Aureispira sp. CCB-E: one gene and its partner. The protein of the gene in region 1 interacts with the protein of each later gene in a pairwise test. Links are inferred from orthologs where the notes say so. Each region holds a gene or a part of one and is shown on either strand. Other genes may lie near its edges. The genes, in order: QP953_RS10855 and ung.

What was found.
Region 2: the proteins of QP953_RS10855 (region 1) and ung interact in binary tests that used the Escherichia coli proteins (3 or more experiments, as listed by UniProt). The link is inferred for Aureispira sp. CCB-E from one-to-one orthologs.

What each region holds. Positions count from the first base shown.
Region 1 is NZ_CP133671.1:2,865,453-2,881,569, forward strand. Bases 8,506-11,391 are described here. They hold QP953_RS10855 (nucleoside-diphosphate kinase), read left to right. Parts: upstream 8,506-9,681; coding sequence 9,682-10,101; downstream 10,102-11,391. Other genes in these bases: QP953_RS10850 (tetratricopeptide repeat protein), read left to right, coding at 8,506-9,457; QP953_RS10860 (VCBS repeat-containing protein), read left to right, coding at 10,310-11,391. In the rest of the region: QP953_RS10810 (cytochrome c), read left to right, coding at 1-135; QP953_RS10815 (response regulator), read right to left, coding at 145-561; QP953_RS10820 (transferase hexapeptide repeat family protein), read right to left, coding at 830-1,426; QP953_RS10825 (hypothetical protein), read right to left, coding at 1,610-2,944; RIP metalloprotease RseP, read left to right, coding at 3,396-4,736; QP953_RS10835 (carboxypeptidase-like regulatory domain-containing protein), read left to right, coding at 4,927-5,613; mqnB (futalosine hydrolase), read right to left, coding at 5,690-6,364; QP953_RS10845 (AAA family ATPase), read left to right, coding at 6,868-8,202; more of QP953_RS10850, read left to right, coding at 8,204-8,505; more of QP953_RS10860, read left to right, coding at 11,392-13,681; QP953_RS10865 (alpha/beta hydrolase), read left to right, coding at 13,693-14,628; QP953_RS10870 (hypothetical protein), read left to right, coding at 14,641-15,084; QP953_RS10875 (DUF1415 domain-containing protein), read left to right, coding at 15,118-15,672; bacillithiol biosynthesis cysteine-adding enzyme BshC, read left to right, coding at 15,836-16,117. UniProt on the Escherichia coli protein: Major role in the synthesis of nucleoside triphosphates other than ATP. The ATP gamma phosphate is transferred to the NDP beta phosphate via a ping-pong mechanism, using a phosphorylated active-site intermediate.
Region 2 is NZ_CP133671.1:5,812,180-5,828,311, reverse strand. What follows is about bases 7,286-10,186. They hold ung (uracil-DNA glycosylase), read left to right. Parts: upstream 7,286-8,340; coding sequence 8,341-9,033; downstream 9,034-10,186. Other genes in these bases: QP953_RS22735 (OmpH family outer membrane protein), read left to right, coding at 9,694-10,186; QP953_RS22745 (tetratricopeptide repeat protein), read left to right, coding at 7,286-8,036. Outside these bases: tRNA (5-methylaminomethyl-2-thiouridine)(34)-methyltransferase MnmD, read right to left, coding at 1-630; QP953_RS22765 (hypothetical protein), read right to left, coding at 865-1,803; QP953_RS22760 (hypothetical protein), read right to left, coding at 1,937-2,884; QP953_RS22755 (hypothetical protein), read right to left, coding at 3,163-3,798; QP953_RS22750 (1-acyl-sn-glycerol-3-phosphate acyltransferase), read right to left, coding at 3,801-5,519; more of QP953_RS22745, read left to right, coding at 6,279-7,285; more of QP953_RS22735, read left to right, coding at 10,187-10,206; QP953_RS22730 (OmpH family outer membrane protein), read left to right, coding at 10,208-10,729; QP953_RS22725 (FAD-binding oxidoreductase), read right to left, coding at 10,869-12,365; QP953_RS22720 (OmpH family outer membrane protein), read left to right, coding at 12,690-13,208; QP953_RS22715 (response regulator), read right to left, coding at 13,266-15,398; QP953_RS22710 (T9SS type A sorting domain-containing protein), read right to left, coding at 15,816-16,132. UniProt on the Escherichia coli protein: Excises uracil residues from the DNA which can arise as a result of misincorporation of dUMP residues by DNA polymerase or due to deamination of cytosine.

The DNA of each region.
Region 1 (16,117 bases):
AACAACAACCATGAACGAGCCGCTAAAGTAGCAGCGTTGTGGCCTAGTGAAATGACCGCTTTTCCGCAGTTAGATAGCTCGGCAATAGAAGAAATATTAGCTTTTGTGAAAGAAAAAGGTGCATTAGCGAACTAATGCTTTATTCTAATGTGGTTTTTGTTGACGTAATTTCGTAACAGCTCGTTCAATTAAACCTTGAATAGTGGCTTCGTCCAATGGTTTTTGGGCATATTCCAAAACACTGGGAAACTTAGCAGCCTTTTTCTGATCCTCTTCGGCAATAGAGCTAGTGAGCAAGCAAATTACAAAGGAATGATCTTGATGTGCCATAGCATTTTCATAAATGTTAAGAAACTGAAAACCGTCCATAATAGGCATATCTATATCTAAAAAGACAAGTGTTTTTAGATTAGAATCTTGTGCTGTAATAAGATAAATTAAGCCCGCTTCTCCATTTTCAAATGTCTTAATAGAAGCATTGGGCAATAATTTCTGTACAATTTTTTTATTGATTGTTGTAACTATCTTATCATCGTCAATAAGAATAATTTCGTCTAACATAGGTTGCAGTATTTATCAAGAAAATATTTGATCATTAGTCCGCTTAAATCACGTCGAAACCCCAGTAAGCTAAAGTGAAAAATTAAGCTTGAAGAATAGGTTGGTACTAATAGCACAAAGGGGCTGTTCATGAGCGCAGCAAACTACTATATTAAATAACTTCAATATAAGCGTTAATTATAATACAACCTTCAAGCCATTTTAACAAAAAAAGAAGTTGTTTTAGTGTGGATATTTTAATCATTACTCTTTTGGAATGCCCAAAACACTATTTTTTTAGCTCATGCCATGTTTTGTAATTAGAATAATCTTGAACTTTTAGATCTTTGGGAACCGTACGCAAAGGCACACACTCTTTGAGGGTTTGTTGACATTCAGCAGGCAATTGTTGATAGAGTGCAGTGCCCTCCGTTTTCCAATCTACCATTTCGTCAGGCAAATCTTTGATAATTTTGGCAGGATTACCCACGACTAGTTTTTGATTAGGAATCTTGGTGTTGGCAGGTACAAAACACAGCGCACCAATTAGGCAATTATCACCTACCTCAACATCATCCATCAAAACAGCGTTCATTCCGACCAGTGCATTTTTACCTACAGTAGCCCCATGGATAATGGCTCCATGACCAATATGCGCTCCTTCTTTTAAATAAACGGTTTTGCCAGGAAAAATATGCACCACGCAGTTCTCTTGCACATTACAACCATCCTCAACGATAATTTGCCCCCAATCTCCTCTCAAGACAGCTCCAGGACCAATGTATACCTTGGCACCAATAATAACATTTCCTGTAACATTTGCTTGTGGGTGTACAAAAGCTGTTTCGTGCACAACAGGTTTGTAACCATTAAATTCGTAAAACATTTTTTTCGTTTTGTGTATTTTTAACAATAATCTATTTCTCAATAGTTAGCTGCGCTGCTAACTATTAATTTCTTATACAAAAGACTTATTTGTCCAAGATATTATTTTGAGGTAGCAAATTATTGTTTTGAATATATTTAGTAATAGCTAAGAAGGCAACAAGTACATTACCCGCCAGGCGTTTTAGTCGACCAATTCTAGACTAAATGGCATTATTTCCATAGTTTCTTGATGTTGCCACCAACCTTTGAGTTGGCAATTAGCAAAGTAACCATTGAATCGTTCTCTTTGTTCATTATTTTTGATTCGATAAAAATTGAGCGTAGCTTCTATAGATGCCTCGAAATTCCCTTCGATGGGCAATTTACGATGAGGTCTATTGGGATACCAATAGAAACCTTGCAATTTCCCATAATTAAAAGAGGCTTCCATCTGAATTGGCGTTTCCCCAATTTTTCCTGCAAATATATATTTTTTAGAGCTAGAATAATCTATTTTTGTACAAGGTTCATCTTTCCAAGGAATAGGAGTAGGAAGGTTGTTGAGTGTATATTGTGCTCCATTCCAATCCCAGCGAATATGTTTGTTAGGTGAAAATTCAAGAACAATAGATGAGGCATGGATATTAAGATTGAAATTTACTTGGTCTAATTGTTCGACACCAAGCCAATGTTTCCAATGGTCTTGGTTTTGTGTCAGTCCTTCTTTGGAATAAGTTTTTTCAATCAAAAAGAAACCAGAATGTTTTGGTTGGAGGACTTTATTTTGAGCCCAAAAGGGAAGCGCTGCTTCTAAGCGGGCATACATTTGAGACGAAAATACTTGCGAAGAAATATTATGCCATGTTCCTTTTTTCTTTTCCCATACCCAAAATCTAATATCATGCTTTTGATATGTGCCGTTTAATGTACGAATAGATCTTCCTACATTGGCCATATCTTGAGCAATTCGACTCAAAGCATCCTCGTCATCAGGAATACTAGTATTGCCTTGTGCTATTAACTCTTTTAAATCATTATAATGGAATTCTATCTCCTCTTGATACCCACCATAACTTTCTTGAGACTGCACTGCCAACAAGACGATAGGATGACCATCTTTGCTATTTAATAACTGATAATGCGATACCCAGTCTTGTTCCCCTGATGTGCCATACCAGCCTCCTTCGAATTGAATGTTGGTAGTAGATGCTTTTCTTAGGTTATAATAATAAGAATAATCGCCATCTTCTACGCCCTCTAAAAACTGTATGGTATCTGCGCGGAGTTGCAGACGAGTTTTGGGAGCTTCTAAAGGAAAGTGGTAACTAAAAAAAGGAAGTTCATTGATGTATTGGGCTAAAGGAGGTAGGGTATTAAATGTTGGTGTTGTCGAGTTAGACGAGGAATCAGAAATTGTTTTAGAATGAAGTGTGGTATTGTTGCTAGGAGCACTATTCTCTTTCATATTTTCCTTGTTTACAGCATTCTGGCAACTGCAAAGAACTAAAATGAGTGCAAAATAAAATAATATTTTCATTGGTTTTGATATTGTGAGGAATCCTATAGGCGTTTAGGAATATTCGATGAAGTTGTTTGGTTGAATAATTGTAACGTGTTGAACATATTCAACTTTCTATCTAAAATACTGTTATTTTTATGTTATTTATAGATTAGTAGTTCGTTGATTTTTTACTTTTTTACCAAAAAGATAAAAAAGCACATTCTTATTAGATTGATAATCAGAATTTTACCATAAAATGTAGTAGGTTTATATCTTATTAATTATCAAACTAATAAAGTTTAGCTTCGCTGCTACTGCGTGGTTTCAACGAACTATTATAGATAGGACAGCAAGGATTTAATCATGAAGCACGACATTGTTAAAAAAAATCTACAAAAGAGCCAATTTCTTTTTGTATTTTCGCAAGCCAAACAAAGAAAACCGCTGTTGGTATAACAAACAGGTAAAATAAAAGAATATAAGAAAAATGGGGTATTTTATTATGGGAATGCAGCTCTTATTGAGCTTGTCAATTTTAGTAACATTACATGAATTTGGGCATTATTGGACCGCCAAGAAATTTGGTATGCGTGTGGAGAAATTTTTCTTGTTTTTTGATGCAGGATTTCATTTGTATAAGAAAAAAATAGGAGAAACAGAGTATGGAATTGGTTGGTTGCCTTTGGGAGGTTATGTGAAAATTTCAGGGATGATTGACGAAAGCATGGATCGAGAGGCTATGGCTCAACCACCTCAACCTTGGGAATTCCGTTCCAAACCAGCTTGGCAACGCTTGATTGTAATGATAGGAGGGGTGACGGTTAATTTTTTGCTAGGGATCTTTTTGTTTGCGATGCTATCGTGGATTTATGGCGATAAGTACTTGCCAGCAGAAAATGCTGTTTATGGAATTGCCGTTTCTGGTTTAGCAGAAGAAATGGGATTGCAAGATGGAGATAAAGTTTTGGCAATCGGAGAGGAGCCTTTTGATAAATTTAATTCGGGAGTTGTGACCGCCAAAATGCTTTTGGATCAAGTTTTTGAACTTACAATAGAACGAAATGGAGAAAAAATGACATTAACAGTGCCTGATAGTACTGTCGTCAAATTGACCAAATATAGCAAGAAAAAAATTCGCTTATTCGAACCAAGGGTGCCTTTTGTGGCAAAACAAATTGCAGGAAAATCGCCAGCAGAAAAAGTAGGGTTTGAACGAGAAGATTCTATTGTAGCACTAAATGGCATACCAACACCTTTTTTTAACGACTTTTTGGCAATAGCATCTGAAGAAAAAGACAAAGATATAACCGTTGATTTTTATCGAAATGGAGAACTTCAAACCAAGACTGTTCATACAACAGAAAATGGAATAATTGGAATAGCTCCTTATGGACCACCTCGATTTTTTGCCTTAGATACAATTCATTATGGTTTCTTTGAGTCTTTTCCTGTCGCTGTCGTCAAAAGTTACGACTTTTTGGCCAATCAAATCAAAGCATTTGGACAGATGTTTACCAATAGAATTAAGGCACAAGATAGCTTAGGAGGATTTATTTCCATCGGTCAAATGTTTCCTCCTTATTGGGATTGGGAATATTTTTGGAGAATGACAGCCATTTTATCGCTAATTTTAGGCTTTATGAATTTGCTGCCAATTCCTGCTTTAGATGGTGGGCATGTACTCTTTTTGCTTTTTGAAATCGTAGCACGTCGACCCGTTAACGAAAAGGTTTTAGAATATGCACAAGTAGTTGGAATTATCTTGCTGCTAGGTTTGTTATTATTTGCAAATGGCTTAGATATTTATGGGATTTTCTTTCCCTCGTAAATTTATTTGTTATTAAAGCGTTAAAAAACCAACTTCAACTACCCAATTAACGTTTAATGAGGTACAGTAAAAGTGGTTTCTAAAGTTAAAATCAAACAATAATAGAGGTTATTATAAACATGTATTTTATGATAATGTCTGTTATCCTTAATTGTAAACAATTACTTATGATTGTTATAATCTAATAAATATGATGACACCAAAATATTTCCTTGCACTAGTTCTTAGTTTTTTTGCCTTGACGACAATGGCGCAAGAAGAATCTGATATTGTTGAAGTATATGGTCTGATTGTGACCAAAGGGCAAGCTGCTCAATATGCTTATGTTCCTTTTGTAACAGTAGCGGTAAAAGGGACAACACGAGGAACATATGCCAATTACGAAGGAATGTACTCTATTGTTGTTAAGAAAGGGCAAACATTATCTTTCTCAGCAGTAGGTTTTGAGGCTAGAGATATTGTTATTCCTGAAGATATCAACGGTATGTATCATAGTTTGACGGTAGAATTAGAACCAGCAGAGATAAATATGGAAGAAGTTACCGTTTTTCCTTGGCCAGATCGCAACAATTTGGCAGCAGAGTTTTTGGCAATGCAACCCAACCGTGCAGGTCAATTAGAAGCTATCGCTAAGGATAATCTAGATAAACAACAACTATTAGCAGTCGCTAATGCAACAGATGCCGATGGTAGAGAAAGTTCTATTCGATACTTGCGCCAACAATCAAGCGACTATTCTTATCAAGGTCAACAAGCGCCACAGTCTATTTTTGATCCAATTGCATGGGGGAAATTCTTTAACCAGTGGAAAAAGAAAAAACGAACGGCTAAGGAAGAACAAATGATTAAGATATTAGAGGGAGAGAACGGAAGATAATAGAGTTTAGTTAGCATGTATTAACATTAACAGGAAAGTCATCGCTTTTATAAATCGGGCGATGACTTTTTGCTTTTTACTCAGAAAATAAATCAATAATTTCTACGGCAACCTTATTCAAGTTGTCAATAGCCAAAGGAATGTTCCAATTATCTTTGTTGCGAGGCTCTACATAATTGGAAACACTACGAACTTGCAAACAATCAATTTGATGTTGTAGGCAAGCATAAAAGATAGCAGCCCCTTCCATAGATTCTAAATCAGCGGTATATTTGCCTTGAATTTTTTTAATACTTTCTAAGGTACCGTGTACTTTGCTGACGGTTATGGCAGTAGCCTGCGGCAAAAACTTGTGTTCTGTGTTAGGGGCATATAGTTTTCCATTAATATAAGGCGGCTCATTCCAGTCCATCAATTGCATTTCGAATAAATCGGTAAAACTTCCATCGGCTTCTTCCACTCCCACATCGGCAAAACGATCGTTAACAATTTGAAATACTTCTCCAATCTTGAAGTTCTTATTAAAAGCACCAGCAATACCTAAATTTAGAACTAAATCAAAATTATGCTGTGCCAATACTGTGGCTAATGCAAAACTTGTGTGAATGGGACCAACTCCTGTCACTAAAATATGAATGTCTATCTTTTGGGAAAAGAAGCGTCTGTTTTCTTTGTTTTTAAAATTACTTTTTAAGTAATCTAATAAAGGGATAATTTCAAATTCTGTAGCACTAGCGACCAATAATTTCATTGTGTTGAATACATTATTTTGTGGTAAAATCGTATTTGTCTGATTATTAATAAAATGTACTTTTGTTGTCTAAAGCTTTAAATGGTTGATAAACAACGGCGAAGCATCCACAACTGAAGGGCATACCACCGCCAACTAAGCTTGCCGAGTAGTGCAAAGGAACTAGCTGTTGATGAGCAAGCCGAGCATAGCGAGCTCACGACCGAAGGGAGTAACAAAGTGAATGACTGCGAAGTATAATAATCAAGACGATTCCTTGAATGATAATTAGAATAAGTTTATGCAAAGCGACATAAAAGTACTATTTTTCCCAATAGTAGACCATTAAATTTTTGGTTTTTCTACGATAAGTTGCTTCAAGATTGTAATAGATAAGAGATCGTACGAAAACGTAAAGGAATGATGCTTTAATCGAAGGCATTGGGTAACATGACAATAGCTGTATTGGATAGTTTTAGTAGCTACTATACAACGGCAGAAAAATATAGAATTAAATAAAACTTATGAACAACACACTTAAAAATTTAAGAGAAGCGGTTGCTTTATCTCCTGACAACGCTATTTTAAGAAAAATGCTAGCTAAAGAATTGATGAATCAAAGCTATTGGTCAGAAGCAGAAATGGAGTTAAAAGTCGTTTTGCGCTTAACGGGAGAAGACCAAGAAGCAAAACTTTGGTTGGCTCAAACCTATTGGGCATTAGATAAAAAGTCAGTTGCGGCAGTTATTGCAGAGGAATTAGAAGAACAAGGTTGCGACACACCTGCATTTACCTTTTTATTGGCACAACTAGCTTTGGAAAATAAGGACTTACCCAAAGCAAAGGCGTACTATGAAAAAGCCATTGATGCTAATTTAGCACTAAAAGATACAGGCTTTGAAGCACAACTTAAAAATACTATTTTGGATAGTGGCATGGCGATGGGAAACACAACGGAATCTTCTGAAGAGGATGCACCTTTTTTTGCCGATATAGAAAAACCTGCTATTTCTTTTGAGCAGGTGGGTGGATTAGAGTCTATTAAGAAAGAGATTGCTTTAAAAATTATCCATCCTTTAAAAAATCCTCAAATATATGAGGCTTATGGTAAAAAAATAGGAGGAGGCGTTTTGTTGTATGGGCCTCCAGGATGTGGAAAGACATTATTGGCAAGGGCGACGGCTGGTGAAATAAATGCTTCTTTTATCAATGTTGGGATTAGTGATATTTTGGATATGTGGGTAGGAAGCAGCGAGCGCAATTTGCATGAAATTTTTCAAAAAGCTAGAGCTAGCAAGCCTTGTGTCTTATTTTTTGATGAGGTAGATGCCTTGGGAGCGAGTCGTTCTAACATGCAAAATTCTTCTAGCCGTTTTATTGTCAATCAATTTCTGGATGAATTGGACGGGATTCGTTATTCCAACGATGGTTTATTAATTCTAGCAGCTACAAATAGCCCTTGGTATTTAGATGCTGCTTTTCGTCGCCCAGGACGTTTTGATCGAATCATTTTTGTGCAACCACCTGATGCACCTGCACGAGAAGCCATCCTAAACTTGTATTTGGAGCAAATCCCTAAGGAGGCAGGAATTAATATCTCTAAATTGGTTAAGCAAACTAAGGATTACTCTGGAGCAGACCTAAAAGCTATTATTGATATTGCTGTAGAAAGTAAATTGGAAGAGTCTCTAATGCAAAATAAAGTTGTTCCCATTACCCAAAAAGACTTGCTAAACGCGATTAAACGCCATCAACCTTCTACCAAAGATTGGTTGGCTACTGCTAAAAATCACGTCTTATATGCCAATCAGAGTGGTCTATATGATGATGTTATGAAATATCTTAACCTGAAAAAATAAAATGATTGATCAAGAACAATTTTTAAACCGTGCTCAATCTTTGATAGATGTCCATCGTTATGAAATGGCTTTGCAAGAGCTGCAAAAAGCGATGGAAATAAATCCCGATAATGGGCATGCTTGGTTGCTAATGCTCATTTGTTATACCAAGATGGGAAAAACTGACAAAGCGATTGATATTGCACGTCAATTGTTAAGTACGTATCCCGAAGAACCATTGATTTATTTTCTTTTGGCATTGAACCTAACGGATGAAGAGGCATTGGTAGAAGCAGAAGAAATTGCCTTGGCAGGACTAAACATAGCGCCTACCTATGTTAATTTACTAGGGTTGTTAGGGCGTATTCATCTAATACGAAAAGATTGGGAAGCAGCTCTTAGATATGCCGATGAAGGCTTGGCAATTGATCCGAGTGAAGTCGATTGTTTGAATATTCGGGTAAAAGCTCTTACACAGTTGGGTCGAAAGGAGGAGTTGAAGGCTTCTATGGAAGATACCTTATCGGCAGAGCCGAATAATCCTTATACGCATAATAATATCGGTTGGTCAAAACTTCAAGCAGGGGATCACGAAGGAGCAAAAGAGCATTTTGCACAAGCATTACGCATTAATCCTAATTTAGATGATGCTAGAATAGGTTTGTTGGAGGCTTTGAAAGCGAAAAATTTTATGTATCGAATTTTCTTGAGTTGGATGTTCTGGATGGCAAACAAGACGGAAGGTTCTCAATGGTTCATAATCATTGGCTTGTATTTTGGCGCACGTTATTTAAGGCAAATATCGGCGCATTATCCCTTTTTGATTCCTGTGGTTGTTTTATTGGCAATCGCTTTCTATATGACATGGGTGATGAATCCTTTATTCAATTTATTTATCAAATTAGATAAAACGGCTCGGTATGCATTAACCCCTGAAGAATCTAGTGGGGCAAATGTTGTTGGTATTGGTGTTGCTGTAGGGCTAACTGCTATTGCTACTTATGCGCTCACAGGTTGGGATGAGGCTTCTTTGATTGCTATTTTTGCTTTGTCAATTGTTATACCGAGTTATATGTATTTTGACTTTAAGGGCACAACGTATGAAATGCATGCGAAAGTCTCTGCCATTGCCTTTTGGGGGATTGGCTCATTAGCATTGCTTGGTGTGCTGTTAGGAATGTCTGGTGCCAATAGTTTATGGACGATCTATTTTCTAGGTTTCTTTGGCTATCAATTTGCTGCTAATTACTGGAATATGAATAATTCAAATCGGTAATATGATTAAAGCAGCGATAGGTCTTAATGTCTTCTTGTCTATATTGCTTTTTTCGATTTATGTTTACTTTGTCATGCCCTTGGTTTTGGGGATTGATTTGTACGGAACTTTGTAGTATTTTTTTTAAAATCCTTGTTATTACTCCACTTATTTTACTACATTTGCGGCAAGCTTAATAAGCAAACAAAAATAAAATTTATAAACTAACAAATAAACGTAGGAAAATGGTTACTAATAGAACGCTAACAATGATTAAACCTGATGCTGTAAAAGCAGGACACATTGGTGGAATTTTGAACCAAATTAATGAAGCTGGTTTTAGAATCGTTGCAATGAAAATGACTCAGTTGACTAAAGCTGGTGCAGAAGCATTTTATGCCGTACATAAGGAAAGACCTTTCTTTGGTGAGTTGGTAGAATTCATGACTTCTGGTCCTATCGTAGCAGCTATTTTAGAAAAAGATAATGCTGTTGAGGATTTCCGTACGTTGATTGGTGCTACTAATCCTGCTGAAGCTGCTGAAGGAACTATCCGTGCAAAATATGCTAAGAGCATTGGTGAGAATGCGGTACACGGTTCTGATTCTGATGAGAATGCTGAAATCGAAGGTAACTTCCACTTTGGTGGTGTTGAGCAATTCTAAATAGAAGCTCGCTAAGAGTTACACATATATTTTTATGAGAGGTGGTCTTGATTTTTTCAAGACCACCTTTTTTTGTACCAAAGCAAAAAATCTACGAAGTATTAATTTACAATATGCGTATATATTTTATCTTTAGTATCGATCAAGTTATCCCCTTGCCTTGTTTGTATTTTCTAATGTGCGATAATTGCTAATAAATGTAAAATATATGAAATACGACTACTATTGTTATGTATTGGTTATAGGAAGCCTATTTTTTACTGCTTGTAATCAAGAACAACCTGATATTGATGCGTTATTAAAAGAAAAGAAAGAAACAGCAGCAACACCCATAGAGTACCTTTTTGAAGAATTGCCAGCTGCTCAAACAGGGATTGATTTTCAGAATACCATTACACAAACTGCTACCATTAATATTTTATCTTGGGAATATCTATTCAATGGAGGTGGCGTAGCTGTGGGCGATCTAAACAATGATGGGTTGCCCGATTTAGTATTGACAGGAAATCAAGTAGATAATAGAATTTACCTTAACAAAGGAGGTTTGAAATTTGAAGATGTTACATCAAAAGCAGAGATCAATGTACAGGATAAACAAGGCAAACCGTCTTGGTATACGGGAGTAACTTTGGCAGATGTCAACAATGATGGTTGGTTGGATATTTATATTTGTCGGTCAGGGATGAAAGATTATTATGCCAAACCCGAAAACTTGCTTTTTATTAATCAAGGAGATTTGACTTTTTCAGAAGAAGGGCAAAAATATGGGGTTAACGATGCTGCTTATTCAACAGGAGCTACTTTTTTTGATTATGACAAAGATGGAGATTTAGATTTGTATGTCAACAATCATTTTGCAGATTTTAATCGAACGACTACTGTGGACAAAGTCCGTAAGAAAATAGAAGAAAATCCCGCCTTATTGGAAGAAAATTCATCGCATTTGTATAAAAATGAAAATGGGACGTATCGAGATGTAACGGCTGAATTGGGGATGCTGAAATATGACTATGGTCTAGGAGTTGTAGCGGCAGATGTTAATAATGATGGTTGGACAGATTTGTATGTTTCTAACGATTATACACAACCTAATGTCCTGTGGATTAATAATCAAGACGGAACATTTACGGATAAAATTAAGGAACAAATGGGACACGTAGCCTATTTTTCAATGGGCTGTGATATTAATGATTTTAACAATGATGGTTTGCCTGATATTGTGGCGGTTGATATGGCAGCCAAGGATCATGTAATGGCAAAAACTTCAATGGCTTCGATGCAACCTGCTTCGTTTAGAAAGCTGACAGAGTTATATGGTTATGTACCACAATATATGTACAACGAATTGCAATTGAATAATGGCAATGGGCAATTTTCGGAGATTGCCAATATGGCGGGAACCGCAAAAACAGAATGGAGCTGGGCACCTTTGTTTGCAGATTTTGACAATGATGGTCTAAAGGATCTCATCATTACCAATGGTTATAAACAAAATGCCTTGGACAATGATTTTAGAATGAAGTTAAGGAATCGAAAAATAGAGTTAAGAGGGCAGCCTATTCCTGAGGCAGAACGTATGAAATGGATTCAACAAATTCCAACATACAAAGCCAAAAATCATTACCTCAGAAATACTGGGGCACTTCAATTTGAGGACATGCGAAATACTTGGATTCAGTCTACGGCTAATTTATCGAATGGAACAGCTTATGCAGATTTGGACCAAGATGGTGACTTAGACTTGGTGACCAACAACATAGATGCACCTGCTTCTATCATCGAAAACAAAACAAAAAATAATGCTTATCTGCAAGTCGTTCTCAAAAGCAAGGAAAACAACTTTGCTGCTTTGCTAAATGCTAAAGTAATTGGCTTTAAAGGCGAAGAAGTGTTTTATCAAGAGTTGACCTTAACAAGAGGTTTTCAGTCTTCTGTAGAGCCTTTGTTGCATTTTGGATTGGGAACTGTTCAAACACTAGATCGACTGGTGGTTCAATGGCAAAATGGCAAACAGCAAACACTGAAGGCAGTTGCTGCCAATCAACGTTTGGAGGTGTATTGGGAAGATGCAACGGAGTCTGTTATGCCATTAATTAAAACAGAAGAATTAACCAACCAAGCCAAGCAATTGGGAATTAATTTTACCTATAAAAAAAGTAGATTTAATGACTTTGAGAAAGAAATTTTACTCCCTCACAAAATGTCTACCTTAGGAGGTGCTATTGCGGTTGGTGATGTTACAGGTGATGGCTTGGCAGATGTTTATATTGGTGGCAATCAAAATCAAGCAGGTCAATTGTTTGTTCAAAAAACTAATGCCACGTTTACTCCCAAAAGCATAAAGGCTTTCAACCAAGATAAATCCTTTGAAGATTTGGGCGCATTGTTTTTTGATGCTGACGGCGATAAGGATTTGGATTTGTATGTTGCTAGTGGTGGTGGTGGTGAAATTGCAGATCAACCAATGTTGTTACAAGATCGTTTGTATTTGAATGAGAATGGAAATTTTGTGCGTCAAAATAATTTTCCAGCGATTGAGTCTAGTACCCAAGCGATTGAAGCATTTGATTACGATCAAGATGGAGATTTGGATTTGTTTGTAGGAGGTCGGAATGAACCAGGTCGTTATCCCAAAGCACCTAAGTCTTACTTTTTAGTGAATGATGGAAAGGGAAATTTTGAAGATCAAATTGGTTCTATTGCAAATGCTCTAGAGTATGTTGGTTTGGTAACAGATGTATTAAGTATTGATTTTAATGAAGATGGTGCCTTGGATTTGGTGGTTTGTGGAGAGTGGTTTTCTGTTTCCTTTTATGAGCAAGTCAATGGTCGATTTCAGAATGTAACGGCAAAAATAGCAGACCCTCTGAAAATGGGATGGTGGCAATCTCTAATGGCTTATGATTATGACCAAGATGGAGATTTAGATATTGTTGCAGGCAATTTAGGAACGAATAATAAATTTCATCCATCCACCCATCAGCCCATGAAAGTATATTTTAGAGATTTTGATCGAAATGGGACAGAGGATATTTATTTAAGTCTTAATAAAGAAGGCAAGGAACTTCCTGTTCGAGGAAGAGAATGTAGTTCGCAACAAATGCCTTTTATTGCTAAGAAATACCCTACTTATGGGCAGTTTGCACAGGCAGAGGTGGGAGATATTTTAGGCGTAACGAACATTGATAGTTCTTTGGTGTACGAAGCTAGGACGTTTGAGCATACTATTTTTATTAATGAGCAGCAACAATTTAAGAAAACCATACATTTGCCTGCTGCTGCTCAAGTTTCTTTGTTGAGGAGTATGGTGTTGTGGGATTGGGATAAAGATGGTCAGAGTGACTTGTTAGGGGTTGGAAATTGGAAAGATACAGAAGTGGAAACGGTTGCTTACGATGCTGGTATTGGAACGGTTTTGTTGGCAAAAAATAAGGCTTTGTATCCTTTACCTGCCAAGGAATCTGGGTGGCGAGTCAAAGGAGAGGCAAGAGCTATTGAATTGCTTCCTTTAGCAAATGGAAAAACAGCGGCTTTAATTAGTAAGTATGGAGAAGGAGTAGAAGCTTATATATTACCATAAATAAAAAAATTATGAGTGATTTAATTAGAAAAAGAACCTCGTCATTTAAAAATCCTGAAGAGGGAAAAGAGAGAATAGAAGGTTGGGTGGCGAAAATGGAAGCATCGAATGGTCGTCCTTATGCTAAAATTTCTGTAGAAACAGAATTAGGGCAAACGCAGGTTTATGGTCTTAATTTGGATGAGAATTATACAGAAAGTATCGTGATTTTTCCTGGATTTAGAACCAGTGCGCTCTTTTGGGACTTTGACAATGGTTTAGACTTATTAAAACGTGAAGCTTTAAAAATTTATCTGATAGAAACCAACGGGCAACCTAATCTGAGTGCTGGACATACACCAGATATTAAAGGAAATGGCTATGGAATTTGGGCAAATAAAGTACTAGAACAACTTGGTATAGAGCGCACCTATATTGCTGGAGCTTCGTTTGGAGGTTTGGTATGTATGAAATTGGCGATAACCAATCCTGAGAAGATAAAGGCAGCTTTTTTATTAAATGCGGGCTGTTTTAGAATGATATCGTTAGGTTTTAAAAATCTATATTATAACTTGCTACCAATTTTGTTTCCTAGCAAAAAAAATATGGACCTATTTTTTGAGCAAATTGTTTTTTGCGGTGACCATCATTGTTTGTCTTCAAACTCGAAAGATTTAATTATGGATTATATGCATTATGTGATTCAATTTTATCAAGATAAAACCCAAAAACCATATCCAATGGGAGCAGAGTTGCGGATTGTTGATACGCCTGTGCATCTTTTGTTTGGTGCCAATGACTATCTATTGCCTTATGAAAAATCGATGGCAAATGCTCAACGTTATCTGAAAAATATTCAGTCTATTAAGGTGTTTCCCAATGTAGGGCATGGCATTGAGACGTATCAACCAGCAATAGAGTATATAAAATTGCAGATTAATAAATCAACAATGCAGCCACTTAGCTAATGTTTATAAACCATGGATATACTAGATGATTATAGAAGTTCTGAAAAAGAAAAACTCAAAGGTTTTGTACCTTATGTTAATTTAAGCAAGGATGAAATTGCAGATGTAATTGCTTTACTGGAAGAGGGAGGGGTGGAATTTAAACTTCAAAAAATAATGGGTTCTACCAACAATACCTTTATTGTACCATTAGCATCTACAGAATTAGACCGTACAAGCGCACTAATTTACATCAAAGAAGCGGACAAATTAACAGTGGATGTGATTTTAGATGCTTACTATATGGGAGCAGGTAAACGGCATTTGGATGCATCAGAAGCCAAAGCAAAAGAATCCCTTCAGTTGAATACAGAAAAAGAGAAACGTGGAAAATGGTTGTTCATCAATGCCGCTATTTTTTTTCTAATCATGTTGGTTTGGATTTTATTCAAACTTTATGAAATGGGGGTATTCTAAAAAAAAGTATGTTTTTAAAGCAAATAGCATCATATGACAAATTATACAGAAGAAGAAATTGTTCAGCAAACCAAAAATTGGGTTGCTAAGGTGGTTGTAGGTTTGAATTTTTGTCCTTTTGCCAAGCGAGAGGTCTTGAGGGATAGTATCCGATACCATGTTTCGAATAAAGACAGTTTAGAAGAAGTTTTAGAGGAATTGGTAAGAGAGTTGAACTACTTGGATAAGAACGTTACTACTGAGACGACCTTACTAATTTATCCTAAATTATTTGAAGATTTTGAATCCTACTTGGATTTAGTAGACATGGGACAATCCTTTTTGGATCAGTTGAATTATGAAGGGATTTATCAACTGGCTAGTTTTCATCCACAATATCAATTTGGGGGGACAACACTGGACGATGCTTCTAATTATACGAACCGCTCTCCTTATCCAACGTTGCATATCATTCGAGAAGAAAGCATCGAAAGAGCCTTAGAGCATTACGAAGCGCCAGAAGAAATTCCCGAACGGAATATTCAAGTAGCAGAAGAAATGGGAGCAAAAGTATTGCAGCAGTTGCTGTTGGATTGTTACCAATTATAATCTTGTCAAGGGGGAGTGTTATTGGCTAGAGGTATAACGCTAGTGATAAATTTTCAAAAATCAATTTTTTGACAACCAAAACTGCCTTCTTCTTGTTGGGGAGGTGAGATGAAAATAATGTAGCACTACAGCTAAGGATTATTATACAAATTTATAACAAACAATGAACATTACAACCTTTGATTTTAAGGATATTCCTCAGTTTTCGGATACAGATAAAGCATATACGTTAGGGGACAAAAATCTTCGACCATTTTATAAGTACGATGTTACTTTGGAAGTATTTGAAGATGTCATAAAGAACAAGAAATTTGAAGCAGAACAACGCAACGTTTTGGTTAAGGAATTAGAGATGCAGTACGAAGATGTGGAAGCTAGTGAAGCGACTTTACAGAATATACAGAGGCTAAAAGCTGCCAATTGTTATACGGTTGTTACCGCACAC
Region 2 (16,132 bases), 2.9 Mb from region 1 along the record:
TCCAATAGGACCAGGAATTGCTTCTATATCAAACCCAATTTCTTTCAAACGACGTTTAAAAACTCCTTTTGCACAATAGGTGGTAAGGACTCCCTTGGGTTTTAGAGCTTGGTACATTTGAGTCAGCATAGTTGTTTCCCATAGTTCAGGCTGAACACTAGGAGCAAAAGCATCATAGTAAATAATATCAAACTGATTTTGAGCAGTTATATCTTCAAATTGACCAACTTGTTTGTAGAATTTGAAGTTAGGAGCACATTCAAGCCACTCATTGGTTTGGGCATGCATATTTAAGAACTGTTGTTCTTTGTCTTGTGCGTTTAATAACTCCGCATAGTTTAATTGTTTTGCTATTGCTTCTGAAATAGGGTAGGCTTCTACTCCAGTATAGTGAATTTGGAGCTCTAATTTAAGGGCTTCCAAATAAGTCATAAAAGCATTTAGACCAGTTCCGAATCCTATTTCCAAGATGCTCAATTCGTTTTGAGTTGTAGCTTTGTGCTTTAGGGCTGCTTCTATAAAGACGGTTTGTGTTTCTTGAATAGCACCATGAATGGAATGATACGTAGCCTCAAATTGGGCTGATTGAATACTGTTAGAGCCGTCTTCAGTTTTTATAATTGTCGCCATAGATGTAGAACGATGAATGAATTTAAAAAATCAAAAAATGAAAGAGGTAAGTCGCATTAGATGTATTTTGGATGGGAAGTAATCGTTCAGAAAAAATTATACAAATCAATCTTATTTTTAGCTATATTTTTCTAGTGACCTACTTAAAAAGAGCATTGTTAATCGATTAACAATGCCCCTTTTTATTACAAATATATGAATTGCAAATTATACAGCGACCAGTGCGTCAAGTGCTTATTTTTTGACTAAAACAACTGTTTTAGAAGTTGCCCAGAATGTTTTCTTGTCTAAAATAGTAACAATACCATTTTCAATTTTATAAGAATTGGGATCTCTAGTAGGGAGTAGGTATTGAATTTCTCCACTGCCACAGTCGATTTCTAGGTTATTAAAATAATCGAATTGTGTGCCCAATTTTTTTACTTGTGATTGATATTCAAGTGTTAGAGTTTTAGCACTTAACAGTCTCAGTATATTATTTCTGCGCAAGATTTTCTTATTGCCACAAGCAATATACGCATTGGCATCTTCTTCAATAAAGGCATTTTTACTCTGTAAATCGCTAAGTGTTGCCTCTAGTTCTTCATTAGTACGTTCTAGGTTAACCGTTTTAATTTTTAAATCGGCATAAGCAGAAGCAAGTTTTGATTCGGTAGCAGCTACCTCTGTTTCCAATTTATTGAGTGCAACTTGCATGTTGCCAATCGTCGTTTGCGTTTTGTTGACTTCGGCCTCTACTTCTGTAAATCGAGTTTCTAACTGAGCAATCATTTTTTTGAGTTGTGCGTTTTCCACTTTAAAGGCTCTAGCCTTGGTACGGAGACGTCTAGCTTTTTTATCGGCTTCAATATTAGCATTTTTGAGTGACTGCAAACGCACCATAATTGCTTGTTCTTTGGTGGTCCCTTTTGCCAACTCTTTTTGTTGGATCAATTTATCCATTTCTTCATTGCGTTGCGCCATTTCTCTCAACGTTTGATCAATAGCTGATAATGTTTCCATTGCATCCGCATATTCACCTTTAATAAGGCGTTCTTCTTGTTCTAAAGTTCCTAATTGTTGATTTAACAACTGTTGCTCTTTTTGAGCTTCTGCTAATTTAGATTGATAATCTTCACAACTGGTTGCTAAAATGGTGAAGAATAGGAATCCTATATATAAGGTTAGTCTCATAAGTATTTTTAATCTTGTTAGATATTAAAGGGGAGCAGAAATAGCTGCTAATGGGATGATTTTATAATTTGAAAATTGTTGTCCAAAAGCAAATGTAGGTAAGGAATAATTCACTTTTAAGACAGCCGAATGATTAGTTATTTTTTACCAAAACAACTGTTTTGTCGGTAGCCCAGAATACTTTTGAATTTTTAACAACAAGGACACCTCCTTGTATTTCGTAAGAGCTTTCGTCGCGAAGAGGCAAGACATATATAATTTCGCCATCGGCTCCACAATCAATTTGGTCGTTGTTAAAATAGTCAATTTCATCGCCATTTTCACGGACAGATTGTTGATACGTTTTGGTTAACTTTTTCATACTAGTCTTACTTAGAATACCAGCTTTGCGCAAAGCTCTTTTATCGCCACAAGCAACATACGCTTTCGCTTGTTCATCGATAAAATCATTTTTTGTTTCTAGATCAGCAATAGTTGTTGCCAATTTTTCATTGGTTTCGGTCAATGCAGCATTTCGTTCTTGCAAATCTTTATACGCATCATCTAATTGACCACTTTTTTCCGTCAATTGCCCCTCCATTTTTGCCAAAGCAAGTTCCATATCATCAATAATCGTCCGAGCTTCTTTTAGATCTTCTTCTTTTTCGATGATTCTCGTTTCAGCTTGAGCAATCATTTTTTTGAGCTGTTGATTTTCAATTTGGTACGAGCGCATTCTTTTTTGCATTTTCTTTGCAGCATCTTTGGCAGCTTCGTTGGCATCTCTTAATGCTTGCAATTTGGCGATAATTGCCTGACGTTGAGATAAGTTACCACTAAACTCTTTTTGTTGAGTCAAGCGTTGGATTTCTTTCTCATTATTGGCAATGGTTCTTAAGGTATCTTCAATAGAATTTAAGGTTTCAATAGCAAGAGAATATTCTCCACGAACTAATCGATCTTCTTCTTCTAATTCATGTAGACGTTTTTGGTCCGCAGCATTTTTTTCAACCAATGCTTCGTATTGTTCTTGGTAATTGTTACAAGAACTAAAAAATATTCCCACCAATACAACTAGGAGAACTACATTAGATAATTTCATAAGATTATAATTTGAATGGTATCAGTTTTTTGTGAAGTTGTTTATAAAATAGTCATTCGCTAATTATTGCCTCACAAACGAATTGAGTTAAAAATTGTTGTGTTGGTTAGCAGCATCACAAAGCACTCACAAAGTATTTTAAAGGTATCATACAACTATTATTAATACGATAGTTATTCTTAACGCCTTTAATCGTGTGTTGTTAGGGTAGTGCTATTGGTGTTGTTTTAGCGAATTACAGTTAAAATGAAAATAAGTATATTATCCAAACGAACAACTTATTCTTCATTGTATTTTATCAGGTTCCAATATTGGTTGATGTTGGTAGATTCTAACATAACTTTATTGTCTTTTCGATATGCTCTACCATCCGTAATATTAAGCATAATTTTGTCGTCTGGGTTTTCCATAAACATAATTAAGTACCCATTAGGGTCGATTCTACCTTCAATCATTTTTCGAATATCAGAAGTATTTATTTTAGCAATAAAACGAATGCCCGCACTATCTTTATTGATTTCAGCAAAACTAAAAGCAATGACTTCGGTTTCGCGATTGCCATAGTCAATTTTACCAATAAAGGTACTCTTCGTCAATTCTTCTAAACTAATATTGTCAGAACTGATCGAATCAATCAATGTTGGAACTTGATCCTTGTATTTGCCATTAGGATAATCCGCAGCATATTTTTTGTAATTATAAACCGTATGTTTTTGTTTGGCAGCATACCAAGCAAATTCCTCCTTGTGCGTTGCAACATCGGCAGCATATTTACTATCAGGATAGACTAATAAAAAAGAATCTAAAGCAGCACTTGAATTTTGACTTAAAGCCAATTCCCATGCCTTGTCTTCTTCGTTAGAACAAGCTGTTAAAAAAGTGAAAATGAATAGATAAAATAGTAGTGTTCTCATTATTACTTTATGTTAGTTACTTCAATGTGTTCTGATAAATGATACCCCAATAGGCGATTATGGTAGTAAAGCAAAAGGTTAAGATTTTCACTTTTGATCTGTTGTTTTTTATCAATAAAGAGTGCTTTCTGCACGTGAAAAATGCCAATATTATCAATTCCATGCTTGATTAATTCTTGGACACTTCCATTTTTAACAACATTCGACAAGCGAACTTTGCCAGCTAGATTTAATTCTAAAAGGCGATTTCGAAGCAATTCAATATTTTTTTGAAATACTTCCAATGCAATTACTCTATCTTCTTTAGGAAGCCTTAATATACCATATAAATCCAAACTAGGGTACTTTTTCATAAAGATATTAAAAGCAGTATGCGCCACCAAATGGCTGCTCAAAACAACATTCTCTCTAGAATAACGCTTGACAATTTGTTTGGCAAGCATTTTAGTGTATTGAGCATTGCGTTGTTGATCGTTCTGAATGATTCCTCCTGAAATAAAGTAGCCTTCCAAGTCAACAATATTGCCACGTTTGTCTAAACTTTGTCCATTTTTGTTGACAAAATTTCCCAAAACATCCATTGGTTGCCCAAAGTTAACGACAATTTCAGAAGTAGAAGAGAAAAATTTCCAGAAAAACTTTAAGAAATTATAAGCTCCACCAAACGCTTTTTTCTCGATCAGATATAATTCTTTGCCCGTACGCTCTAAATGTGAATTGATTAGATTTTTGGCTTCTAAAACACAATGGTAATTTAATACAACAGGAACAATAAAGATTTTGTTGTCGGCTTTGCTTTGAAATAAGTTGCCTTGAGCATCAATAGCTGTTCCAAGCAAGCCCATTTTTAATTTGTCTTCTAATGCTCCAGAGCGAGAACGAGTGCCTCCAGGAAAGAAAATAGAATGTACTCTACGCTCCATATTGAGCTGCGAGTATGCTTTTAGGGTTTCTAAGTAAAAGTCATTCTTTTTGCGGCGATCTAGACCATAAGCACCCAGTCTAGGAAAAATATAACCTAAAATTTTATTGTATAAATTAATTCCTGCGCCATAAGTAAATGCAGAGAGCCCAATTTGATCGGCTGCCCAACCTACCAAAATAGAATCTAAATTGCTAAAATGTGTTGGAACCAAAACAATTGTCCCCTGAGGAACCAAGGCACGAATGGTCTCTACATCACCAACAATTTGGAGTTTGTCTTGGAGTCTTTTTTTAGAACGAAAAATACTAGACGCATTTAAAATGGTACTAAATAATTTGGGCAAAAATTTTTGAGCCATTTTGTAAGTAGAAATCTTGAAGTTGCTCATGATTTCTCGCAAATAACGTTCTGTAATTCTTCTTAACAAACGATGGTTGTATTCCTTGACATCAGCTTCTGTTTGATCTAAGGACTTTCGAAGCAATTTTTTTCGAATGTCATTCCAAAAATCCATCTCATCAGGCGGATCTACTTTCCAAGGTTCGTTAACGATGCGCATCCGTTCCAAGTAGAGTACTTTGGCAATGGCTTCGCTCATACTTTCCTTTCTTTTTTTGTTGATGATCAGCTGAGTTGTAAATTCAGAAGCATATTTCATAAACTCTTCTCTCTCTTGGCTGAGTTTATGAATCGGCCAACTCGTCATTTCCTCTACCATTGGCATAGGATAATTGACAGGTTGCAAGTCAACAGGTACTTTTTTTAATTCGATTACTTCTTCGGTTTCTTCTGCCATAAAATTTTATAATTCCTGAGCGTAGTAAACATTCTTGATATAGGGCGAATGACTACTGCATTGCTTTTGTAATAAAGATGCTGGAATACGCAAACTATGCAACGTTTTGTTAATTGTAGTTTATCTTTCTATTAAATATCCAGCAAATGTTAGGAGGTATTAATGTATTGTAACCGTCCTTAGCTAACTTACACAAAATTAGTGATTACTTTTATATTGTAGCAGCATCTATTTAATTAATCTTGTACAAGCAAAGATAAAGTTGTTTTAAAAAGAAGCACAATTCTATAAAAAGATTTAAAATCTATCTTTTATCTTTTGTAGTTAAAATACGTATCTTTTAAATTGATATTTGATTTCAGTGTATTGATAATTAGTTTTTTATGTGCTTTTGTTTTGGCTGGTCTGTCTAAAGTTGAAACGTATAAAGAAACAGCTAATGTGATTGTGCAAAATTGGAGGAGGCTCCATATAGAATAAATTTAATTTAGATTTTTTTATCTAAAAACTATTACATAACTTACAAGGGTAATGAGTCTATTTGTTTGACCTCATGGACAGCGAATGTTTTGTTGAATTTTTTTCTTTTAAAAGAGGCAAAAGGAGTGGTTTTTATTTTATTGATTATTAGCTACTTAAGGTTTGTTTGGGCGAGGAGAGAGTTTATTTAGCTTAAAATCAAATCGGATTTCATTACAACGTCATAAAACAGACACATAATTTGATTTAGAAAACACTCACGATACGAATTTAATACTTATGACAGAAAAGGAGCTCATTGAGAGAGAAGAACTACTGGAAGACATCTTGGATGCCCTAGAAGATGGAGATTATGAAGAGGCAGAAGATTTAGCAGATGAAGCAATCGAAGCTTTCCCCGAAGAAGCATTCGGTTATTATTATGTTGGTGAAGCCATGTTTTTGCAAGGAGATATTGATGATGCTATTGAGTATTATCAACAAGCAATAGAAAAAGCTTCTGATAATCCTGATTACAAAGCACGATTGGCTTTGATGCATGCAAAGTTAGGAGAAGAAGAAAAAGCAAAACAAATTTATAAAAGCATCTTAGAAGTACACGATGACCATGTAGACACTTTGGTTGCTATGGGGGTTTACGCTAGCAATGAAAACGATTTTAAAGGTGCCTTAGGTTACTTAGATAAAGCTTTGGAAGCGGCACCTGATTATGATGTAGCTTATAAAGTTAGGGCTATTGTGCACACGAGTCTGGGAAATTACTCAGAAGCATTGGAGGATCTTTCTAAAGCACTAGAGAAAAATCCTGATGATAGAGAGCTATGGTTGCAAAAAATTAATTTGCACAATATGAGCGGTGATGCCAAAGCAACTGAAGAGGCCTTTAAGGCTTGGATTGGTCAAGACCCAGAGGATGCCAATCGCTACAAGAGCCAAGGAGAATTTTATGCAGAACAGGAGAAGCATAAAATGGCAGAAATTGCTTACACCCATGCCATCGAAAAAGAAATTTATGGCGATTTGGCAGCACTAAATTCTATTTTAGGAAGAGCTTGGGCTCGCTTGCATCAAGGCAATTCTGCAGGTGCTATAGAAGATTTTAGTCGTGTGATTGATTTGGATGCCAAATTGATTGATTCCTATATTGGGATAGCTGAAGCTCGTGTGAAGGAAGGTTCTGTAGATGCGGCCATTACTTACTTGGATTTAGGATTGGATATTGTCTTAGACGACAAGTGGATGTTGTACAATAAAAAAGGAATTATCTATACCCAAGCAGAAAATTGGGATGCCGCAGCTGCTGCTTTTCAAGGATTGTTAGAAATGGATGATGAAGAAATCAATGCAGAAGGGCATTTTAGCATGGGAAAAATGTACCAAGCAAAAGGAGATTTAGAAGCTGCTTTTAGGTCTTGGCGCAAAGCTAGCGATATTTTTCATCTGGAAGCCGAGGAGTGTATTGAAAAATACTGTACGCCATTTTTGAGTGTGGAATTAAAAGAAAAAGAACACACCTTATTGGACGAAATGGAAGGCGTTTTTAAAGCAAATAAACTATCATCAGTTCTTAAACCTACTTTCAACAAATTCTGGAAGGTCAATATAAAAACGACTAGTTCTAAGAATCCAATGTTTGCAAAGATACCAGCCAAAATGGAAAAGCAAATTATGGGGTTGTTGGAAAATATTTGTTTGGGATTGGATTACAAAGGACTACTTATGCTTAATCCTGGACAAGAGACCATTCGTATGTTGTACAAAATTAAAAACGAAGGGACTAAAACAGTGATTATTAATGGAATTCCATTAAATGGGACTTTTGAACGCGAATTTACATTGAGTATTGACGGGCAATATTTGTCCCTAAAAGGATTTGGAGACGAAGAAGCAGATGTTGACTTATACTTGGAAGCTGTTGATACTAGTAATTTGCCTCAAAAAGTAGAAGCAGAGTTGAAAAAACTAGCCCAAAATGGCGACTTGGATTTGATGAGTGATGAATTTAAAGCTTTGTTATTTGATCAATTGTTGACGTAAAACCACTATAGAATAAAAGGTTGGTAGATTTAATATTTATCAAAACCATAACCGTAGATAGGGAAGTTGCACTTAATGTGACTTCCCTGTTTTTTATTTATAATAGTTGCTCATAGTTGACAAAATATCAAAAGACAAAAAATTGGCTGAAACTAGATGTTTAGCCTATTTGACTTTTTGTCTTGACATAGATGAACATAATGCACAATTTACGATTGCTAAAGATGGCGTGTTGAACTTGCATTGTGACTCAAAAAAACATATATTAGCAACCTATTAAATTACTTAAAAAATCACCTAAAATATGGCTGCAATAAAGGATGTGAAAATAGAAGCAACTTGGAAAGAGGCATTATCTGAAGAGTTTCAAAAAGACTACTTTGCTCAAATTAAAAGTTTCTTAAAAAACGCAAATGCTGAAGGCAAAACAATTTATCCTCCTGGAAATTTGATTTTTAATGCCTTTAATAAAGTGCCCTTGCCAGAAGTAAAGGTTGTTATTTTAGGGCAAGATCCTTATCATGGTCCTGGGCAAGCACATGGCTTATCTTTTTCTGTTCCTAAAACAGCTAAAATTCCACCATCTTTGCGAAATGTATACAAAGAATTGTTGGAGGATGTGCCTGGTTTTGAAAAGCCCAAGCATGGGAATTTAGAGACATGGGCAGATCAGGGGGTCTTTCTATTGAACGCTTTCTTGACAGTAGAGCATAAAAAAGCAGGTTCGCACCAAAAAATTGGTTGGGCAAACTTTACCGATGCGGTTATTAAAAAAATCTCTGACGAGCGAGATGGTGTGGTTTTTATGCTTTGGGGAAATTTTGCTAAAAAGAAAGCTGCTTTAGTTGATGCTGAAAAACATTTGATTTTGGAGGCTGCACATCCCTCGCCATTGGCGGGACCAGCTTTTTTAGGCAACCAGCATTTTTCTCAAGCGAATGCCTATTTAGAAAAACAGGGAAAAACACCTATTGACTGGATTTTGCCTGTTGAATAGTGATTAGATAGTATGATTGTGTTTTGTCTATACACTAGTCTCTTTTAGTTTTTCTTTTGGTGTCTCAATTAGCTATGAAGCGTTATTATCAATGATTGGTACAATTGCCAAGTGGGGGAGAAATAGAGTATTTTTTTTAAACTTATGTTAAAAGCATACTCCATCTGATAAAAAAGCCCCAACTTTGCGTATTCCTTTTGTTTTTTATTATAAACTTGGCAACAATCTTGTTAGGTATAAGGAGGGAGGACTCAAACCTAAACCTATAAATGGAATTTTGGTTTTGAGAGGGTAAGCACCAAAAAACGCTTGAAAATACTATGAGCTAATTCTGACCGACAGTTAGTTCTTATTATAAATTTTTAATACTCCGTTGATTAGCTTCGCTGCTACTGCGTGGTACTTCGTGAGCGCTTTGCTTTTAGTTAACTTCGCTGCGCTTATGACCTTGGGCTTTTGTGCTACTAGCACAAGCCTACTCGGCAAGCTTAGTTTGGGTTCTACGAAAAATATAAAAAAAAACATCTTGTATTAGATTGATTATTAGTATTTTAACATAAAAATCAATAAAAGGCATCTTGCTGATAATCAGTTTAATAAGATTTTTAAATGGAGTAATGAATTTTCGAACAACTTTTTTAATCTAAATAAAATACTTTTATGAAACAATTATCATTGCTAGTGATTTTGCTGATGTTTGGTTTGTCTACACAAGCTCAATATTCAAAGGTTGCTTATGTTGATATGGAAAAAATTATGAGTTCTGTTCCTGAATACGAAACAGCACAGAGAGAATTGGAACAACAGGCAGAGCGTTGGAGACAAGAAATCGCAAAGGAATACGATCAAATAGAAACAATGTATCGCGAATACCAAACTCGTGAGCCTTTGTTAAGCGATGAAATGCGTAAAACCAAACAAGATGAAATTGTGAATAAGGAGAAAGCAGTGCGTAGCTTGCAAAAAGCACGCTTTGGACCAGAAGGGGAGTTGTTTAAAAAACGTCAAAGCTTGGTAAAACCAATTCAAGAAAAAGTCTATAATGCGATCCAAAAGATTGCAAAAGATAGAAAATACGATTTTGTTTTTACTGCTCCAGATGGTGCTACTTTGATCTTTGCTGCGGATGACAAAGATTTAACAGCAGATGTCATTAAAAGCTTAGGTAAATAAGATGAATAAATATTCTAATTTATTAGCCCATATCTTGTGGATGAATGTGTTGTTTTTTGGGGTAACTTTTGTTGTGCAAGCACAAGGACCAATTGCTTATATTGATACTGATGAAGTCATTAAAGCAATGCCAGAATATAAAAGTACTCAAGTTGCTTTGGAAACATTCCAAAAGCAATTGGTCAAACAATTGGATGCAGAGAAAAAAGCCATTGCCAAATATTATACAGATATCATCGAACAAGTAAAAGTTGGGGCGTTAACTCCTAAACAGCAGCAAGATGCAGAGGTGAAGCTGCAAAAAATGCAGGAAGACTTGGATAAAAATACTTTGGAAGCAGACCGTCAATTACTAGCAAAAGAAAAAAACTTATCGAAACCAATGTATGAAAAATTCGAACAAGGAATTGCTAGTGTTGCCAAAAAAAATGGATATGCTTATGTCTTAGATAAAAAGACTCTAATGGCGTATGGTGGCGGAATTGATGCTACCCAAAAATTGAAAAAAGAATTAGGGTTGTAAATCCTAATAAAAAATTGCTATTTATTGTATTGGTAATTAAACGGATTAATCCTATTTATAAGATAACCACATCTTGCTCTTAGCAGAATGTGGTTATTTCTTTTTCTAAGGAGCTACACAAGATTAGTAGCCATTCATTCTAATAGGATTGTTCTAATAGTGTTGTTGTGTTTGGAGATGGATTAGTTGGTAATGTTTGTAAGTCAAATAATTCATTGAGTAGATTATTTTGAAGCAAATGTTTAGGGTCATACTTTTCTTTTAATACAAGTAGTTGTTCTATTGCCTCTGCATACATTTTTTTGAGAATATTTTTGGGGCAAATTACATTCTTAGTAAGGTGTATTTTACCTTGATATTCATGATAGCAAATACTACTAATCTTTTCTAGCGTTTTTCTTACCGTGTCGTAATCACGCAAAGCAAGCCCTTCAAAGGTCATGGTAAATAAGTAGCTTTTTTGATTGGAGTTGGAAGATGAAAATAAACCCGTTTTGCTAGGAGGAACATGGGCTCCATCTACCATAACAGTATGGAGTTGATGTGTTTTTAGGAGATGCATACAATTTTGAACAAATGCTTCGTACTTCAATCGATCCGTTTCAGAATTCGTTGAACAAGGAATAGCATAGGTCACCTGCAACATATTGAGTTTTATATTTAATTTTCTAGCAATTGCTTTGCTAAATGTATTGGTTTCCATAACAAAAGATGCTTCATAAGGAGAATCAATAAAAATAGCTTCTTCATTGGCTGATTTGCCAATTATCTTGTAGTAATAATCCCAAGATAATTCCGCAATTTTTGGAAAGAAATGCATCAAAAAGTCCCCTATAACACGAGAAGGGTTTTTAATTTGGTGTACCAAAGTTGGATTACGGGCTGTTGTATCTATCCAGTTGTGTTTGGCTAATAAGGTACACAAATTTCCTTTTTTATGATAAAATACAGCACAAGAGCCTTTCCAGTCTTCTTCTTCTCGCTGGTCAAAATTCATTTTAGGGTTTAAGAAGCGAACTCCTTTCGTTCGGTCAAACCTTCTTACAATTGAGCAAAAAGCAGGATTTTTTCCAACATACACCACACGTTCTTCTATTTCAATAACAATTCCTATTGTTCCCATTCCTGTAATAGCACCATAGAATAAGTCTTCATTTTCTGAGCGGCTTGCGTATAGAATGTCTCCATTAGGAATGATAATTTTGAAGGAGATTATTTGGTTAATTTCTTTGCCGTATGTCGCCGTCATTCTAGAGTAGGTATCGCACGAAAAGCTGCCTCCAACAGTTATATTGCTAGCAGTAGGAACAACAGGGGGAACATAGCCTTTTGGGACGATGGTCTTCATGACTTGCCCCCATGTAACACCAGGCTGTGCTAGAATTCGATTGTTTTCTAGGTCTAAGTGTAGTTGATTGAGCTTTTTGCAACAAATAATATGTTGATGCTGAAATGCATTGTTAAAGGATAAACCTGTACCCATAATCGAGTAGCTGATGTTGTTCTTATAAAAATACTTGACCAATTTTTGTAGTTCCTCTACATGCTTAGGCTTAAATATTTTGGCATAAATTTCATGATAACCGCTGTAACTTTTTATTTTTTTTTCTTCACAAAAAGGTATTTGATGAGACATAGTATTGGGACAATTGTATGTTTTGGGAAATGATGTTAAACAATGACAAAAGTCAGCCTTATTGAAGAGAAAGTAAATACGGGATTACCATGATTTAGATGTCCGTAATTTTACGGAGTAATTGCCTATAGTAATTGATTATTAGTTGTTTTTATTGCCTTTGAAGCTGCCTTAGGGTTAAATTTTGTTAAAAAGTATAGAACTAATATTAGGGTATTGTTAAGGGCCATAATATTGTCAAAATAGCCTTTATTTTTACGCTTATTAAATCAAAATAAAGGATCAATATAAATGCTATATGATTCTATCAAAAAAGACATCACAATGAAAAATAGTAAAATTTTAATTGCTTTTTTTACCCTTATTTTATGCTTCCATTGGGCACCCAAAAGTGTTGCTCAAACAATTGCTTTTGTCGAAACAGAGAAAATTGTTCCCGAAATGGAGGCTTATAAAAAAGCAAAGTCAGAAGTTGAAGCTTATGGGCAACAGTTGCAAAAGCTATTCAACAAAAAACAGCAAGATATGGAAGCGTATTATGCTGAAGTAATGGATTCTATAAAAAAAGGGTTGATGACTCCTAGGCAACAACAAGAAGCAGAAGCTAAATTGCAAAAAATGAGACTCGAATTGCAAGAAGATGCTCAAAATTCAGATCGAAAATTGATGGAAAAAGAAGCAACATTAATAGAACCAATTTATAAGGAATTTAATGAAGCAGTTGCCAAGGTAGCGGAAAAAAATAACTATACGTATATACTAGATAAGCAGATGTTGTTGTACTCGAAAGGAGGAATTGATGCAACTGAAAAAGTAAAGACAGTCTTGGGAATTAGTTGGTAATTAGAGATTGCTATACGGCATTTGCCCCCTAAATATAATTGTTGTTTAGGGGGAGGCTTAAACCTCTTTCCATTTTCGAATGATCTGTTCTATTTCTTGAGCAATAACAGGCTTGCTGATGTAATCATTCATTCCAATGCTCAAACATTTGTCGCGATCTTCTTGCATAGCATTGGCTGTCATAGCAATAATAATAAGTTGAGAATGGTTAAGACTGGAGTTATTTCTAATTGATTGGGTCGTTTCGTAGCCATCCATTTCAGGCATTTGAATATCCATAAAAATTAAGTCATAGGTGGTATTTTTAAGTTTTTCAAGTGCCTCTAAGCCATTGCTGCTGATATCTGCTTTATATCCTAACTTTATTAGAACTTTACCGATAACCTTTTGGTTGATAAAATCATCTTCGACAATCAATATTTTTAATGGAATTTGCTTACCAAGTAAAGTGTTGAAAATTGTTGCCTTTTTCCGAGTGGCTTGATCCTCAGATTTTGAAAATATATCGGTGAGCGTTTGTAATAAATGATGTTGCTTTAAAGGTTTTCGGATAAACGAGACAAATAATTTATTGAAGTTTTTAAAATTTGGTTTATTACCAGAACTAAACAAAATTAGAGGAAAAGGAGCTTTGTTTTTTTTGAGTTCTTGTGCCAATTGAATGCCATCTTTTTCAGGCATATAAGCGTCTAATATAGCTAAATCCAAATCCTTTTTTGTTTTAAAAACTTCCATTGCAGCAGCGGCAGAATCTACCACATAGGCTGTTATTCCCCACTTTGTTAGCAGGCGTTTGATCACCCAACGGTTGGTTTCGTGATCATCAACAACTAGTATTTTTTTGTCTCTTAGAGTTCGAATACTAACTTGATCAAGAGGCGGGACTTCTTCTAATCGAGGAACATTGATGGTAAAAGAAAACGTCGAACCTTGTCCTTCTTCACTTTCCACCCAAATTTGACCGCCCATCATTTCTGCCAAAAACTTGCTGATAGCTAGTCCTAAACCTGTCCCACCATATTTTCGTTGGTTGGAATTATCTACTTGTGTGAACGCATCAAACAGTTCGAGTTGACTTTCTTTCGAAATCCCAATTCCTGTGTCTTTAACACTAAACATTAAGTCGATATGATGGTTGGTTGAGGCAATTTTTTTTATAGTAACCAAAATTTCACCTTTATTAGTGAACTTAATGGCATTGCCAATCAAATTAATTAAAATTTGACTAAGTTTTCCGTGATCGCCCAAGATATAAAAAGGAACATTAGGCTCTACCCAATAGTTTAGTTCTAATTTTTTGTCAATCGCTTTTGGCGCATTAATTTCCAACGCTTCTTCGATACATTCGATTAGTGAAAAAGGCTCTTGCAATAACTGATTTTGTCCCGATTCAATTTTTGAAAAATCTAAAATTTCATTAATAATAATAAGCAGCCGTTCACCGCTGATTTTGATAGCATTAAGCAACTCTTCTTGCTCCATTGTTAGCTCCGTATCATTGAGTAAATCTGTCATACCAATAACGCCATTCATGGGGGTTCGAATTTCATGACTCATATTGGCAAGAAATTGTGACTTTGCTTGCGTGGCTTGTTTGAGTTCTTTGTTTTTTTGCTGCAAAATTTTCCGATCTAATTCAAAGCGACTTTTGAGGATATGAATGATTTGCCCTATCAATAAGGTAGTAAGGACTGTGGTAACTGTCATTGCATCTGTCAAACTTTGAGGGCTTGGTTTTGTAGGAAAGATGTTAGGATGTACTTTCTGTATGAAGATAAAGGTTCCTAATGTAATTAACGACAATGTAATACCAATCCAACGATGACGAGGTGGCATTACAATCATAAAGATGATAAAAGCAGCTATAAAAACAATGGGAATATCGCTATAAAAACCTCCTAAATAATACCATAAAAAGGAAATAACGATTAATGTGAAAAGTACGAATGGAAACACCAAAGCTTCAAACCATCCTTTTGCCGTTGACAAGGCATAAATGAGCGCATAAAAAACAAAACAAATAGAAAGTGCTACTTTGGTGACTAATGAAAAACCAAAAATATGTGCTGCAATAAAGAAAAAAATACAAACAAAAGAAGAGTAAAAGTTTACAATATTAAATATACCCTCTTCCAAAGAAAGATTTTGGTGGGTTTTGGGAAAAAAATGTTTTAGTGGAAACTTTGACATGAAAAACTCTTATTGTTTGTTTAGGACAACTTGGGCGAAAAAAATACAGTGGGGGAGATAATCATATCGTTCAAAGGTAAAATAAACAAAAAAATGCGTTTTTGCTTTTCTTTGAACAGATAAATTGAAATATATTTTTGTGTCTAGAAAAAAAACACTCAGAAATTATTAGGTATTCACTTTATGGAGACATCTTGTGCGACCTATATTCCAAAGCCAATTTTTTAGGCAAAAAATAACACCAGTGCTCGTTGATTGGTGAGAGAGGATTATAAGACTTGTTTGGATGTATGGGACAGAAAACTAGAAAAGTGCCATAAAAAAGCGCAAAAATTGACGGACAATTTTTGCGCTACAAATATTTTATTTGTTTGGAATTGATGGCAGTGTTAGAATGTTCTTACAAGAAACAAAACTCTATTGTTTGATCACTTTTTGGGTTAGGTTACCTTGTTTTGTTTTGGCAGTTAGAAAATACGTTCCAGGAGGAATTGTTTCCAAATTGATCGTTTTTTTCTCTAGCATAACTTGCTCGCTTTTAAAGGTCATCAATACACGACCAATTGCGTTGGTCAAAATATATTCTACATCCTGAGCAACATCTAGCTTCAAATCAATTGTCAGTTCTTTGATGGTAGGATTTGGTGTAATGACTAGAGATATATTGGGAGAATTTTCTACCATAGCAATATTGGTTGTCGTAGAATCTGGGGTTAGGTGAATTCCTATGGAAG